2 regions of the Pseudomonas sp. LBUM1674 genome follow, and region 2 is predicted to be linked to the other one. Evidence: predicted binding sites of a transcription regulator. Region 2 holds the regulator's gene; the other holds the start of a gene.
What was found. The regulator FliA, encoded in region 2, starts transcription of late flagellar genes. The targets are predictions, from matches to a motif close to CTAAAGTTTNNNNNNNNNNNGCCGNTAA.
Positions count from the first base shown of each region.

Region 1: motA (flagellar motor stator protein MotA) is a predicted target of FliA. The motif match lies at 4,040-4,067, and genes of this name have one in related genera.

Region 1 is NZ_CP166779.1:503,684-511,268, forward strand. It holds gene ACA067_RS02305 (lectin OAA family protein) at 208-609, shown strand; gene asd (archaetidylserine decarboxylase) at 666-1,526, opposite strand; gene rhdA (thiosulfate sulfurtransferase) at 1,545-2,360, opposite strand; gene ACA067_RS02320 (HDOD domain-containing protein) at 2,404-3,942, opposite strand; gene motA (flagellar motor stator protein MotA) at 4,136-4,987, shown strand; gene motB (flagellar motor protein MotB) at 4,991-6,019, shown strand; gene rsgA (small ribosomal subunit biogenesis GTPase RsgA) at 6,111-7,142, opposite strand; gene orn (oligoribonuclease) at 7,250-7,585, shown strand, end outside.
Region 2 is NZ_CP166779.1:5,279,902-5,287,486, forward strand. It holds gene ACA067_RS24170 (flagellar motor protein) at 1-372, opposite strand, end outside; gene ACA067_RS24175 (protein-glutamate methylesterase/protein-glutamine glutaminase) at 372-1,508, opposite strand; gene ACA067_RS24180 (chemotaxis protein CheA) at 1,559-3,808, opposite strand; gene ACA067_RS24185 (protein phosphatase CheZ) at 3,832-4,620, opposite strand; gene ACA067_RS24190 (chemotaxis response regulator CheY) at 4,643-5,014, opposite strand; gene fliA (RNA polymerase sigma factor FliA) at 5,181-5,921, opposite strand; gene fleN (flagellar synthesis regulator FleN) at 5,918-6,748, opposite strand; gene flhF (flagellar biosynthesis GTPase FlhF) at 6,865-7,585, opposite strand, start outside.

The DNA of each region.
Region 1 (7,585 bases), 2.3 Mb from region 2:
TCACTACCGCCGAAAATCAAAAGATCGCAGCCTTCGGCAGCTCCTGCAAGGGGAATGTTCGCAGGCAGGGGATTACCGTTTGTCTGTCATTCTGGTGACCTTTGGGCGTACTACTAATCTGACAGTCGTGCGACTGGATACGCACAGTCGTACGGCCTGCCGCAGACGCAGGGCAGGTCTCTTCGTAACTTCAAGGAGATGAGGTTCATGTCTAGATACGTAGTGGCAAATCAATGGGGCGGTAGTTCGGCACCCTGGCATCCAGGTGGAGACTGGGTACTGGGTGCGCGGGACAACCAGAACGTTGTCGCGATCGAAATCAAATCGGGCGATGGCGGGAAGAGCTTCACCGGCACCATGACTTACGCCGGCGAAGGTCCCATTGGCTTCAAGGCTCAACGCACGGGCCAGAACCAGTACAGCGTTGAAAATCAGTGGGGCGGTAACGATGCCCCGTGGCATCCGGGTGGCAAATGGGTCATCGGAGGTCGGGATAATCAGAACGTTGTCGCGTTGAGCGTGACCTCCAAAGATGGAGGGAAAAACCTCAGTGGCACCAATACCTACGCCAATGAAGGGCCGATCGGCTTCCGTGGGCAGATAGAGTAGCGGCACTACCGAAATGTCCGGCCCCGCGAAGACGTTCGCGGGGCTCGGATCAGGCATCAGGCTGTTGGCAGGCCCATGCCCTGGCCCATCTGCACCGGCGAACCGGCCGCCAGTTCTTCGGCCCATTTCACCTGGTCCGGCCCGAACAGCACCACTGCTGTCGAACCCAGTTTGAAGCGACCCAGTTCCGCACCTTTTTCCAGATGGATCGGCGCACGGGCAGCTTCGTCGTAGCGGAAGGTTTTCAGCTCGCGCTTCGGTGGCGTGACCAACCCGGCCCAGACAGTTTCGATCGATGCCACAATCATGGCGCCCACCAGCACCACGGCCATTGGCCCGCGCTCAGTGTCGAAAATGCACGCCACGCGTTCGTTGCGGGCGAACAGTTCCGGCACGTTTTCGGCGGTGGTCTGGTTGACAGAGAAAATCCGCCCCGGAATGTAGATCATCTCGCGCAAAGTGCCAGCCAATGGCATGTGCACGCGGTGATAATCCTTCGGCGACAGGTAAATGGTGGCGAAATCGCCACCCATGAATGGCGCGGCATTGGCAGCGTCACCACCGAGCAACTCCAGCACGCTGAAGCTGTGGCCCTTGGCCTGGAATACGCGGCCGTGTTCGATCGGGCCGAGTTGGCTGACGGCGCCGTCGGCGGGGCTGAGGATTGCGCCCGGCGCCTGGTCCAGCGGACGAGCACCCTCTTTCAAGGTGCGCGTGAAGAACGCATTGAAGTGCTCGTAGGCGGTGAGGTCTTCGACCAGTGCCTGGGACATGTCCACCTGATAGCGCTTGGCGAACCACGCTGTAAGGGCGTTCTTGAACCAGCGCACGCGGCATTCGGCAATGCAGCCGGCCAGTCGCGACAGCAAATGGTGGGGCAGCAGGTATTGGCTGAGGATAAACAAACGCTTATTCATTGACGGTCCTTAGAAACCTTATTTCTCTACCGGGGTATCGGGATGGTTGCCCCATTCGCCCCATGAGCCGGCGTAGCCTTTGACCCGCGGATAACCGAGGGATTTGGCCACCAGATAGGTGAAGCCAGAGCGATGGTGGGTCTGGCAGTGGGTGATCACTTCTTTGTCTTTGCTGATCCCGAGTTGCTCCAGGATCTGCGGCATGTCCGTGCGAATGCGCAGGTGACGTGCCGGATCCATGCCCGCGGTCCATTCGAAATTGACCGCGCCGGGGATGTGTCCTGCCTTGGCCGCCAGGACTTTCTCGCCGCAATACTCCAGCGGTCCGCGGGCGTCCCAGATCGCCAGGTCGGCTGCGCCGAGACGGCTTTGCAGGTACTCGCGGGTAGCGATGGGTTCGTCGTGCAAGGTCAGGGGAACCGGGCCGCCGACCGCAGGCGGGATCTGGATCGACATTGGCAAACCTTCCGCCAGCCAGGCCTGCAGACCGCCGTCGACATAGTGGTAGTGGTTATGGCCGATAACGTCCAGAAGCCAGATAAAGCGTCCGGCCCAACCACCGCCTTCGTCGTCATAGACGACGTAGACTGCATCGGGGTTGTGTCCCAGTTCGCCGAACAATACTTCAAGCGCCCCCTGGGTCGGCAGCAGGCCTGGCGCAGGCGCCTGACCCAATTGCGTACGCTTTGGATCGACAAAGCGTGCGCCGGGAATATGCCCTTCGGCATAACGGGCGCTGCTGGTCAGGTCCACCAGGATAAGCTCGCGGGCTTCGAGACGGGCGAGCAGGTCGCTCGGCTCGATCACCAGGGTCAAGCCAGAGAAGTCAGACATGTGAGGTCTCCAGAGCACAAAGGGTTGGATTGTAGCGCAGCCTTCATTGACCGCGGTGGCTAAAGCTGTGCAGGGATTTTTCGATGCACTGCGCGGTTTTGCCGAAGGCTTGCACGGTGATCTCCGAGAACGGCCCGCCGCCCTGATCCGCCACCACAATCATGATCACCCGGCCGTTGCTGACCAGTGAGCGCAGTAACAGGTGTTCACCCGCGAATTGCGAGCGCAGATCGGCGGGCAGAAGGGCCGAGAGTCGCGCATGGTTGGCCGGGCTCAGGCGCAGTTGCGCCTGTTGCGAGAGCAGGCGTTGCAGCACGGTGCTTTGGCTGACAGGGAAATTCAGGGCGGCGGCTGCCTTTGGCAGGCCGAAGGCCTGGTGCACCCGCAAATGGGCGTGAGTGCGGTCGGCCATCAGCATCATCACCCGTCGCATGCCGCACGCGACCAAGGCGTCGCGAGCAGAGGTGGTCAAGTGCAGGGCATTGCTGAAGCGACTGGGCTGCATCAGCAATTCGGCGCATTGCCTGCGCCATTTCACCAGGTCTTCGGCGGTCGGCGCCGGGGCCGGCAGCCAACCCGCGTGAATGTGCTTCATGCCCCATGGCCAGATCAGCGAAACAGCCGGGTGCCACAGGTCTGGCATGGCGTGATGACGGGCGCTGGTGACGGCCTGTCGGTGCAACTGCTGCTGCACTTCGTCCATCGGCATTTGCAGGTAAAGGCAGGTCAAGTAGTGCCAGCGCTCAGTGTGCGGACTGTCCCAGGCCTGTTGCGCCGACAGCGCCAGGCCGTTGGCCAGCAACACCGTGTTGGCCGGTTGATTGAGCCAGCGGCGCAGGGTCGGATCGTCATCGAGGCGGTTCTGCTGGCGCAACGGGTGATCACTGTCGCGAGCGATGCGCAGGACCTTGACCAGTTCCCGTTGTTCGTTGAGCAGCAGCCGATAACCCTGCTGCACCCAGATCGGCAGGTGCCAGAGGTCCACCAGGGCCTGGCCTATTTGCAGCAGGCGTACGCCGAACAGCTGCTTCTCGACGTCACGCGCCGATTCGCCTTTATGAATGACCCGCCGCTCCCACTCTTCAAGCAACTGCGGATGGGTCAACGCCATCGGCCACAACGGCGAGAGAAACAGCAGGCTGCCCCAGTGGATGTCCTGCCACAGCCGCGCCAGGCGACTGGCGAAAAAACCGTTGGCCTGTTGGGTCGCGTGCTGGCTGATCAACTGCAGCTGGCGCAGGGCGACCGGGATCTGTGACAGCGGCTGGGCGGGCAGTCGGTCGAGCAGTTCTGCGGTGCGCTTCAACCCGAGGCGATTGAGCGCTACCTCAAGGTTTTCAGCGGGCGTGGCCAGGCTGCCGTGGGCATGCCGGTTGGCTTCGCGAATCACGCTCAAGGCCAGGGCAGGGCTGTCCTGCATCATTTCGGCGATATCGCGCAGCGAACTGCGGTTGTCGCGGATGGCCCTGCAAACCCGATCATGGCTGGCTTGCGGAACGGGCAGGCGCACGCCGTCGAGCAGCTTGACCCAGCCTTCGAGTGTGCTCGGTTCCGGCGTTGGAACGTTCGTTTCGTTAGCCATGTCTGGACGCGATCATCGTCTGCATTTACCTATGCACGGAGCGTATGCCCGAAGCGTATGCCCGGAGCGGGCCAAATTGGCTTTTCACCTGAACGGGCTATAGTCTGGCGCAGTTTTGCCGATAAGGAGAAGAAGAGATTTTTCAACTTCCGAATATGACCTTGAACCCGACTCAGTAAGTGCTCCCCACCCTATGGCTAAAATAATCGGCATCATCGTCGTATTCGCGAGCGTGCTCGGCGGATACGTGCTCTCCCACGGTAAAATTGCCGCCCTGATTCAGCCCTTCGAGGTGATGATTATCGGTGGAGCGGCCCTGGGTGCATTCCTGCAGGCCAACCCCGGTCACATGACGATGCGCGTGTTCAAGAAGTCCTTGGGCATGTTCAGCTCGCGCTTCACCCACATCTTCTACCTTGAGGTGCTGGGGCTGATCTACGAGATCCTCAACAAGAGCCGCCGCGAAGGCATGATGGCCATCGAAGGCGACATTGAAGATGCCGCCGCGAGCCCGATCTTCGCCAAGTACCCGGCGGTTCTGAAAGATGAACGCATGACGGCGTACATCTGTGATTACCTGCGCATCATGTCGTCCGGCAACATGGCGCCCCATGAGCTCGAAGGCCTGTTCGACATGGAACTGTACAGCCTCAAGGAAGACCTGGATCACCCCTCCCACGCCGTGAACGGCATCGCCGATGCCATGCCCGGCTTCGGTATCGTCGCGGCGGTATTGGGTATTGTGGTGACCATGGCGTCCCTGGGTGATGGCGATCAGCAATCCATCGGCTTGCACGTCGGTGCGGCACTGGTCGGTACCTTCTTCGGTATTCTTGCAGCCTATGGTTTCTTCGGCCCGCTGGCGCACTCCCTGGCCCACGATGCCAAGGAAGAACTGAACGTCTACGAGGCCATCAAGGCCTCGCTGGTCGCTTCCGCTTCCGGCATGCCGCCCTCGCTGGCGGTGGAGTTCGGCCGCAAGGTGCTGTACCCGGCGCACCGTCCCAGCTTCGCCGAGCTGGAACAAGCGGTTCGCGGTCGCTGAGTCATGGAGAATAACCAGCCGATCATCATCAAGCGCGTCAAGCGCTACGCCGCCGGGCATCATGGGGGCGCCTGGAAAATCGCCTTCGCCGACTTCGCGACGGCGATGATGGCGTTCTTCCTGGTGCTGTGGCTGTTGTCCAACGCAACGCCAGAGCAGAAGATCGCCATCGCCGGTTACTTCAAGGACCCGATCGGCTTTACCGAAAGTGGCACGCCCTACATCATCGACCTGGGTGGTACGCCGACCCTGGCACCGGATATCACGCTCAATCCCGAGGTCAAATCCCAACCTCAGCCGGACAAAGTGACCATCGGTAACGAACAGGCCGAAGGCATGGCCGAGCAGGTCGAGAAGGAACGGCTGGAACTGCTGATGCAAGAATTGCAGAGCAAGGTTGATGAAAATCCACAGTTGCAGAAATTCAAGGACCAGATCCAGTTCGAGATCATTGCCAATGGATTGCGCATCCAGATCATGGACGCGGAAAACCGGCCGATGTTTGACTCGGGCAGTGCTCGCCTGAAACCGTATTTCGAAGATATTTTGCTGGCCATGGCCGACACCATCAAAGCCGTGCCGAACAAGATCAGCATCAGCGGCCACACCGATGCCCAACCCTATTCGGGTACCGGTGATTTCGGTAACTGGGAACTGTCAGCCAACCGTGCCAACGCGGCCCGCCGTGCACTGGTAGCCGGCAGCTACCCGGAATCGCAAGTGGCGCGAGTCGTCGGATATGCCTCCTCGGCACTGTTTGATCGGGGTAACCCGTTCAACCCGGTCAATCGCCGTATCGACATCGTGGTGCTGACCAGGAAAGCCCAGCGTGCCATTGAAGGCGCGCAAGGTGCGGAGCCTGCGCCGGAGCCGACCCAAGGGCAGGGCGTCCCGGGTGAAGTGCCGGCCACGCCCGTTGACCCGAATGCGTTGCCTGCTGATAAAGAGCCATTGCCGGCGCATGAACTTCGCGAGCGCTTGAATCTGTTCGATGACCCGCCGCCGAAACCGGCGGAGCCACCGAAACAGTGACCCACAAAAAAGCCGACAGCGATGTCGGCTTTTTTGTTTCTGCTGCCCTCTGCTGATCATGTTCGTGGCGCCACGAACAGGATCAGGCTACTTAGTAGCTGCTCTCCGGCAAGCTGGCGATGATCGAGCGGTAGCTGTTCATCCGTTGCTGCTGCACGCGGCCTTCTTCCAGGGCCTTGAGCAGGGCGCAACCCGGTTCGCGGTCGTGCTTGCAGTCGCGGAAGCGGCAGGTGCCGATCAGGTCGTTGAACTCGATGAAGCCGGCTTCGACGTCGGCCCGGCTGACGTGACCCAGGCCGAACTCGCGGATACCCGGGGAGTCGATCAACTCGCCGCCACCGGGGAAGTGGAACAAGCGCGCGGTGGTGGTGGTGTGGGTGCCCTGGCCGGATAGCTCGGACAGCGGGCCGACGCGGGTTTCGACTTCCGGCAGCAGGCTGTTGACCAGCGACGACTTGCCGACGCCGGACTGGCCGACGAACACGCTGATGCGCCCGTCCAGTTGCTCCTGCAGTTGGTCCATGCCGTTGCCGTGGTGCGCCGACACTTCCAGCACCGGATAGCCCAGCGTGCGGTAAACCGCCAGCAAGGCATTCAGCGCCGGGGCGTTCTGTTCGTCGATCAGGTCGAATTTGTTGAGCAGCAGCAGTGGACGAATCCCCGCGTGCTCAGCCGCGACCAGATAGCGATCGATCAAGTTGGCGTGGGGCTCGGGCAGTGGCGCGAAGACGATGACGATCATGTCGACGTTGGCCGCCACCGGCTTGAGCTGGCCACGACTGTCCGGACGGCAGAGTTCGGTTTTACGCGGCAGTTGCGCCACGATCACGCCGATCCCCTGGTTGCCGGCACGCCAGACCACTTGATCGCCGGTCACCAGCGCCGGGAGGTTGGCGCGCAAGTGGCAGCGGAACACCTGGCCGGCCAGCTCGCCATCGAGCGCTTCGACTTCGACCTGCACACCGAAGTGCGCGATCACAAGGCCCGTCTGTTCCGGACCCAGGTCGCCACCCTCGAGTGCCTCGACAGCCGAGGACTCGCGTTTGGCGGCGCGGGCAGCGCGTTCGCCCTGAATCTTTTCGATGCGCCAGTTTTGACGACGATTGAGTTGGCGTTTGGCCATGGGTGTTCCGTATCAAGAATGCAGCGATTAGGTAAAACGGCCGCGAGTTTAGCACGCCCGGCCACTTCCCTAGGCTAAACTGCGCAGCATTGCCTAGGAGTCGACACATGCAAAACCCACAGAATCTGATCTGGATCGACCTGGAAATGACCGGTCTGAACCCCGATACCGACGTCATCATCGAGATGGCCACTATCGTCACCGACAGTGATCTGAACACCCTGGCCGAAGGTCCGGTGATCGCCATTCATCACAGCGATGAAATCCTTGCCGGCATGGACGAGTGGAACACCCGTCAACACGGCGGCTCGGGCTTGACCCAGCGGGTTCGCGACAGCCGCATCAGCATGGCCGAAGCCGAAGCCGAGACCATCGCCTTCCTGGAGAAATGGGTACCGAAGGGCAAGTCGCCGATCTGCGGCAACAGCATCTGCCAGGACCGT
Region 2 (7,585 bases):
GATCGATTCCGGCTCGGCCCCGTCCACCAGCAGTTGCAGGCCTTTGCGCGAGTAGTTGTCGGGTTCGGCGTCGGCCACTCCTTCCAGGCCGAGCAGACCTTCCTTGCGCGCGGTCAGGCTCCAGCTCACCACGCGATCGATACCGCCGGCCAGATCCACCCGCGGCGGGAACAAAATCCAGACCAGAATCTGCAGGGCGCGCTTGAAGGCGCTCATCGGCGACTGCAGCAGCGCCGCACCGACGGTCCCGCCGATAACAATCAATGCCGCCGGGCCGTTGGCCAGTGCGCCGAGGTGACCGCCTTCAAGATAGTTGCCGCCGATGATCGCGACGAATGCCATGATGATCCCGATCAGGCTCAGAACATCCATCAGACACACGCCTCGACCAGATGCCTGCCAATCTCGTCCAGGCCATACACCGCATCGGCCAGTTCGGCTTTGACGATGGCCATCGGCATGCCGTAGATCACACAGCTGGCTTCATCCTGGGCCCAGATCGAGCTGCCACCCTGCTTGAGCAGACGCGCACCTTCGCGACCGTCGGCGCCCATGCCGGTCAATACCACCGCCAGAACTTTGTCACCGTAGGACTTCGCCGCCGAACCGAAAGTGATGTCCACACACGGCCGGTAGTTCAGGCGTTCGTCACCCGGGAGGATTTTCACCGCGCCACGGCCGTCGATCATCATCTGCTTGCCACCCGGGGCCAGCAGCGCGAGACCCGGACGCAGGATGTCGCCATCCTCGGCTTCCTTGACGCGGATGCGGCAGAGCTTGTCCAGACGCTCGGCGAACGCCTTGGTGAAGGCCGCCGGCATGTGCTGGATCAACACGATCGGTGCGGGGAAGCTGGCCGGCAACTGGGTCAGCACCCGCTGCAGGGCAACCGGGCCGCCGGTGGACGTACCTATGGCGACCAGTTTGTAGGCTTTACGCTTGGGTGCCGGCGACGACGATGCCGGGGCGTGCGTACGAGCCGGAATCGGAGCCGGAGCCGGAGCCGGACGCGCAGGCGCGCTGCTGCCGTAACTGCTGACGCTCGAAGGCGTAGGCGCTGGTGCGGCGACCGGGGCCGGGGCCGGAGCGCTGTAGGCGCTGACACGACGGTTACTGCGCGAAATGCTCAGAATCTTCTCGCACAGCAACTGCTTGACCTTCTCCGGGTTGCGCGAGATGTCTTCGAAATTCTTCGGCAGGAAATCCACCGCGCCGGCGTCCAGCGCATCCAGGGTGACCCGGGCGCCTTCATGGGTCAGCGAGGAGAACATCAACACCGGGGTCGGGCAACGTTGCATGATGTGCCGCACGGCAGTGATGCCATCCATCATCGGCATCTCGTAGTCCATGGTGATCACGTCCGGCTTGAGGGCCAGCGCCTGATCGATCGCCTCTTTGCCGTTGGTCGCCGTACCGACGACCTGGATATTCGGATCGGCTGAAAGAATTTCCGAGACGCGGCGGCGGAAAAACCCCGAATCGTCCACCACCAGGACTTTGACTGCCATAAACACTCCATTAGACGCAGCGGGGCCTCAGTCGCCCCGCCCCGCCAGAATCAAATACGCCGCGTGGCGTAACGCTTGAGCATGCTCGGAACATCGAGAATCAGCGCAATGCGGCCGTCACCGGTAATGGTGGCGCCCGAGATGCCCGGGGTTCCCTGAAGCATTTTGCCCAATGGCTTGATGACCACTTCTTCCTGGCCCACCAGTTGATCGACGACGAAGCCGATCCGCTGGGTGCCCACCGAAAGGATCACCACATGGCCTTCACGCTGCTCTTCGTGAGCGGCGGAGCGGACCAGCCAGCGCTTGAGGTAGAACAGTGGCAGCGCCTTGTCGCGCACGATCACCACTTCCTGACCGTCCACCACGTTGGTGCGCGACAGGTCGAGGTGGAAGATCTCGTTGACGTTCACCAGCGGGAAGGCGAACGCCTGGTTGGCGAGCATGACCATCAGCGTCGGCATGATCGCCAGGGTCAGCGGCACCTTGATGACGATCTTCGAGCCCTGGCCCTTGGCCGAGTAGATGTTGATCGAACCGTTGAGCTGGGAAATCTTGGTTTTCACCACGTCCATGCCCACGCCACGACCCGACACGTCGGAGATCTCGGTCTTGGTCGAGAACCCGGGGGCGAAGATCAGGTTGTAGCACTCGGTATCGCTCAGGCGCTCGGCCGCGTCCTTGTCCATCACCCCGCGCTTTACCGCGATGGCACGCAGGACGTTCGGGTCCATGCCTTTGCCGTCATCGGAAATCGACAGCAGGATATGGTCACCCTCCTGTTCCGCCGCGAGTATCACCTTGCCGCCGCGGGATTTGCCCGAGGCTTCGCGTTCTTCCGGCGATTCGATGCCGTGGTCGACGGCGTTGCGCACCAAGTGGACCAGCGGATCGGCCAGGGCCTCGACCAGGTTCTTGTCGAGGTCGGTTTCTTCGCCGACCAGCTCCAGGTTGATCTCTTTCTTGAGCTGGCGCGCCAAGTCGCGAACCAGGCGCGGGAAACGCCCGAAGACTTTCTTGATCGGTTGCATCCGGGTCTTCATGACCGCGGTCTGCAGGTCGGCCGTGACCACGTCGAGGTTCGACACGGCCTTGGACATGGCCTCATCGGCGCTGTTGGCACCCAGGCGAACCAGGCGGTTACGCACCAGCACCAACTCGCCGACCATGTTCATGATTTCGTCGAGACGCGCGGTGTCGACCCGCACGGTGGTCTCGGCTTCGCTGGCGGGCTTCTCAGCCGGTGGCGCCGCGGGTGCACGCGCCGGCGCCGGGGTGGCCTTCGCTGAGTCGGCTTGTGGTTCGGCGGCTTTGGCGACCGGTTTGGGCGCCGCAGCCTTGGCGACCGGCGTGGCCACCGACGCACTGGCGCCGGTAGCGGTGCCGATTTCAGAAAACTTGCCTTTGCCGTGGAGTTCGTCGAGCAGTGCTTCGAACTCGTGGTCGGAGATCAGATCGCTGCCCACCGCTGCGGCCATTGGCGCGACCGGGACCGGAGCCGAAGCAATCGCCGACTCCAGCGCTTCGACCGCGAAGTTGCCCTTGCCGTGCAACTGATCGAGCAGTGCTTCGAATTCTTCGTCGGTGATGTCGCAGCTGTCGCCTGCCACTTTCGGCGCGGTCGCTGCAACCGGTGCGGCGGGCGCTGCTGGCGCAACCACTGCGTCGACGGCGAACCGGCCTTTACCGTGCAACTGATCGAGCAAGGACTCGAACTCGGCATCGGTGATTTCGTCGCTGGCCGCGCCATTATGGCTGACCGGTGCCGGAGCGGAAGGCGCCGCCTCGGCCTGCGCCTTGACCGCGTTCAGCGAGTCCAGCAGTTGTTCGAATTCATTGTCGGTGATGTCACACGACGCGCTGTCGGCCACAGGCGCCACGGCGGCAACCGGCGCCGCTTCGTCGGCCGATTGCGGCTCGGCCAGACGCGCCAGGGCCGCCAGCAATGCAGGCGTGGCCGCCGTGACCGGGCTGCGTTCGCGGACCTCGGTGAACATGTTGTTCACCGCGTCCAGTGCTTCGAGAACCACGTCCATCAGTTCCGAGTCGACGCGACGTTCACCCTTGCGCAGGATGTCGAACACGTTCTCGGCGATGTGACAGCACTCCACCAGCTCGTTGAGCTGGAGAAAGCCGGCGCCCCCTTTTACAGTGTGAAAACCGCGAAAAATTGCATTGAGCAAGTCCGCATCGTCCGGTCGGCTTTCAAGCTCGACCAGCTGTTCGGACAGTTGCTCTAGAATCTCGCCGGCCTCAACCAGGAAATCCTGAAGGATCTCTTCATCGGCGCCGAAGCTCATTAATGGGGTGCTCCTAACAGGTCTTAAAATCCAAGGCTGGAAAGCAAATCGTCCACATCGTCCTGACCGGACACGACGTCTTCTCTTTTATCGGCATGAATCTGCGGACCTTCACCCTGAGAGCGCTGTTTTTGCGGATCTTTTTCTGCCCGCATCGCTTCACGGTCATGTTCGATGCCCGCAAAGCGGTCCACCTGACTGGCCATCAGCACGAGTTTGAGCAGGTTGCTTTCAACTTCGGTGACCAATTGGGTCACACGCTTGATCACTTGTCCGGTGAGGTCCTGATAATCCTGAGCGAGCAGGATATCGTTGAGGTTGCTCGACACAATGCGGTTGTCTGCGCTGCTGCGTGTCAGGAAACCGTCGACCCGCCGGGCCAGTTCGCGGAACTCTTCAGCCCCGACTTCGCGACGCATGAACCGTCCCCAGTCCGTGCTCAGCGCCTGGGCTTCGTGGCTCAGGGCGTTGACCAGCGGCGTGGCGTTTTCTACCAGGTCCATGGTGCGGTTGGCCGCGGCCTCGGTCAGCCTGACCACATAGCCCAGGCGCTCGGTGGCGTCTGTGATCTGGGACACTTCCTCGGCTTGTGGCATGTGCGGGTCAATCTGGAAATTGACGATCGCGCTGTGCAACTCGCGGGTGAGCTTGCCCACTTCCTGATACAGGCCGCGGTCACGGGTCTGGTTGAGCTCATGGATCAGTTGCACCGCGTCGCCGAACTTGCCTTTTTCAAGGCTTGCGACCAGTTCGACCGCGTGTTTTTTCAGGGTCGACTCGAAATCACCCTGTGAAGATTCTTTATGCTCCATAGCTTCCCCGTGGCGCAGTTGCTCAACCAATGCGTTCGAAAATCTTCTCGATTTTTTCTTTCAACGCCTGGGCCGTGAAGGGCTTGACCACATAGCCGTTAACACCGGCCTGGGCTGCTTCGATGATCTGCTCGCGCTTGGCTTCAGCGGTCACCATCAGCACCGGCAGGTGCTTGAGCTTTTCATTGGCACGCACGTGGCGCAGCAGATCGATGCCGGTCATGCCAGGCATGTTCCAGTCGGTGACCAGAAAGTCGATGCTGCCGCTGTTGAGCATCGGAATGGCCGTGGTGCCATCATCCGCCTCGACCGTGTTGGTGAACCCAAGGTCACGCAACAGGTTTTTGATGATCCGCCGCATCGTTGAGAAGTCATCAACGATGAGGATTTTCATGTTCTTGTCCAATTCGACCTCCAAGCAGTCTTAAACGCGCCCAGCACCTGGACGCGCCATTTCAATCAATCCGGCGATACACTCGATGACTGTCTGGAACACAACGGATCGAGACCGGCGCGGTTCAACCCACACCAGCCACGTTCGCAGTGTCCCCACACTGCCTTCAGCGCGCTCGCCACTCCCCCAAACGCCCCCGCAAACGGGCCGCGCACTGGCTGTGCAACTGGCTGACCCGGGACTCGCTGACCCCCAGGACCTCGCCGATTTCCTTGAGATTCAGCTCTTCGTCGTAGTACAGCGCCAACACCAGTCGCTCACGCTCAGGCAAATTGGCAATCGCGTCCGCCAGCGCCGCCTGGAAGCGTTCGTCTTCCAGATCGCGCGACGGCTCCGGATGTGCACTGGCGCCATCCTCGTGCAGCCCTTCGTGTTCGCCGTCCTGCAACAGATCGTCGAAACTGAATAAGCGGCTGCCCAGGGTGTCGTTCAAAATCCCGTAATAATCGTCGAGACTCAATTGGAGTTCGGCCGCAACTTCGTGATCTTTAGCGTCGCGACCGGTTTTAGCTTCAATCGAGCGAATCGCGTCGCTGACCATGCGGGTATTGCGGTGGACCGAACGTGGCGCCCAGTCCCCCTTGCGCACCTCATCGAGCATCGCGCCGCGGATTCGAATGCCCGCGTACGTCTCGAAGCTGGCGCCTTTGCTGGCGTCATATTTGGTCGACACTTCCAACAGGCCGATCATCCCGGCCTGGATCAGGTCTTCGACCTGGACACTGGCCGGCAGACGCGCCAGCAAGTGGTAAGCAATGCGTTTGACCAGTGGCGCGTAACGCTCGATCAGCTCGTACTGCGCGTCACGTGCCGACTGCTTGTAAAAGTTGTAGCCACTGGCTGTCATAGCACCGGTCCTGCGGATTGTTGCACCAGGCGTTCGACAAAAAACTCCAGGTGCCCGCGGGGGTTGGCCGGCAGCGGCCAGGTATCGACCTTCTGTGCAATGGCCTTGAAGGCCAGGGAGCACTTGGATCGCGGGAAGGCCTCATAGACGGCGCGCTGCTTCTGCACCGCCTTGCGCACGCATTCGTCATACGGCACGGCGCCGACGTATTGCAAGGCGACGTCGAGGAAGCGATCCGTGACCTTGGTCAACTTGGCGAACAGGTTGCGACCTTCCTGCGGGCTCTGGGCCATGTTGGCCAGGACGCGGAAGCGGTTCATGCCGTAATCGCGATTGAGCAACTTGATCAGCGCGTAGGCGTCCGTGATCGAGGTCGGTTCGTCGCAGACCACCAGCAACACTTCCTGCGCTGCGCGAACGAAACTGACGACCGACTCACCAATGCCCGCCGCGGTGTCGATCACCAATACGTCGAGGTTATCGCCGATATCGCTGAAGGCCTGGATCAGGCCGGCATGTTGCGCAGGGCTCAGATGAACCATGCTCTGCGTGCCGGACGCGGCCGGGACGATACGAATGCCGCCGGGGCCTTGCAACAGAACGTCGCGCAGCTCGCAGCGGCCTTCGATCACGTCGGCCAGGGTCCGTTTGGGTGTCAGTCCCAGCAGGACGTCGACATTCGCCAGCCCCAGATCGGCGTCCAGCAGCATGACGCGCCGGCCGAGCTCCGCTAGAGCCAGGGACAAGTTCACTGACACGTTAGTTTTCCCGACGCCACCTTTGCCGCCGGTCACCGCGATCACCTGTACGGGATGCATGCTGCCCATGTTATTTCTTTACCTTGTCTTGCATAGACGGAGGCCACATTACTGGCTGCGCGTTCACCAACTGAACAATGCATGGCAGGCCATCGATGTAGGTACAAAAACTATTCATTAATACCTCAGCCGACCTGCTTGGTCGGACTGTGATAAATATCAGCGAACATATCAGCCATGGCTTCTTCGCTGGGTTCTTCCTGCATTTGCACGCTTACTGCACGGCTGACCAGCTGATGACGACGCGGCAGATGCAAATCATCCGGAATCCGCGGGCCATCGGTCAGGTAAGCCACTGGCAAATCATGGCTGATGGCCAGGCTCAACACCTCGCCCAGACTGGCCGTTTCATCCAGTTTAGTCAGGATGCAGCCCGCGAGCCCGCAGCGCCTGTAACTGTGATAAGCGGCCGTCAGCACCTGTTTCTGGCTGGTGGTTGCCAGGACCAGATAATTTTTTGACCGGATGCCACGCACGGCCAGGCTTTCGAGCTGCATGCGCAGTGCCGGATCGCTGGCCTGCAGGCCGGCGGTATCGATCAGCACCACCCGCTTGCGCAGCAAGGGATCGAGTGCCTGCACCAACGATTGCCCCGGGTCGACGTGCGTCACCGGCACATTGAGGATGCGGCCGAGGGTCTTGAGCTGTTCCTGGGCACCGATCCGGTAGCTGTCCATGCTCACCAGCGCGATATGCTGCGCGCCGTACTTGAGCACGTAACGGGCCGCGAGTTTGGCCAGGGTGGTGGTCTTGCCCATGCCCGCAGGGCCGACCATGGCTATCACACCGCCCTCTTCCAACGGCTCGATGTCCGGTGTGGTGATCATCCGCGCCAGGTGTGCCAGC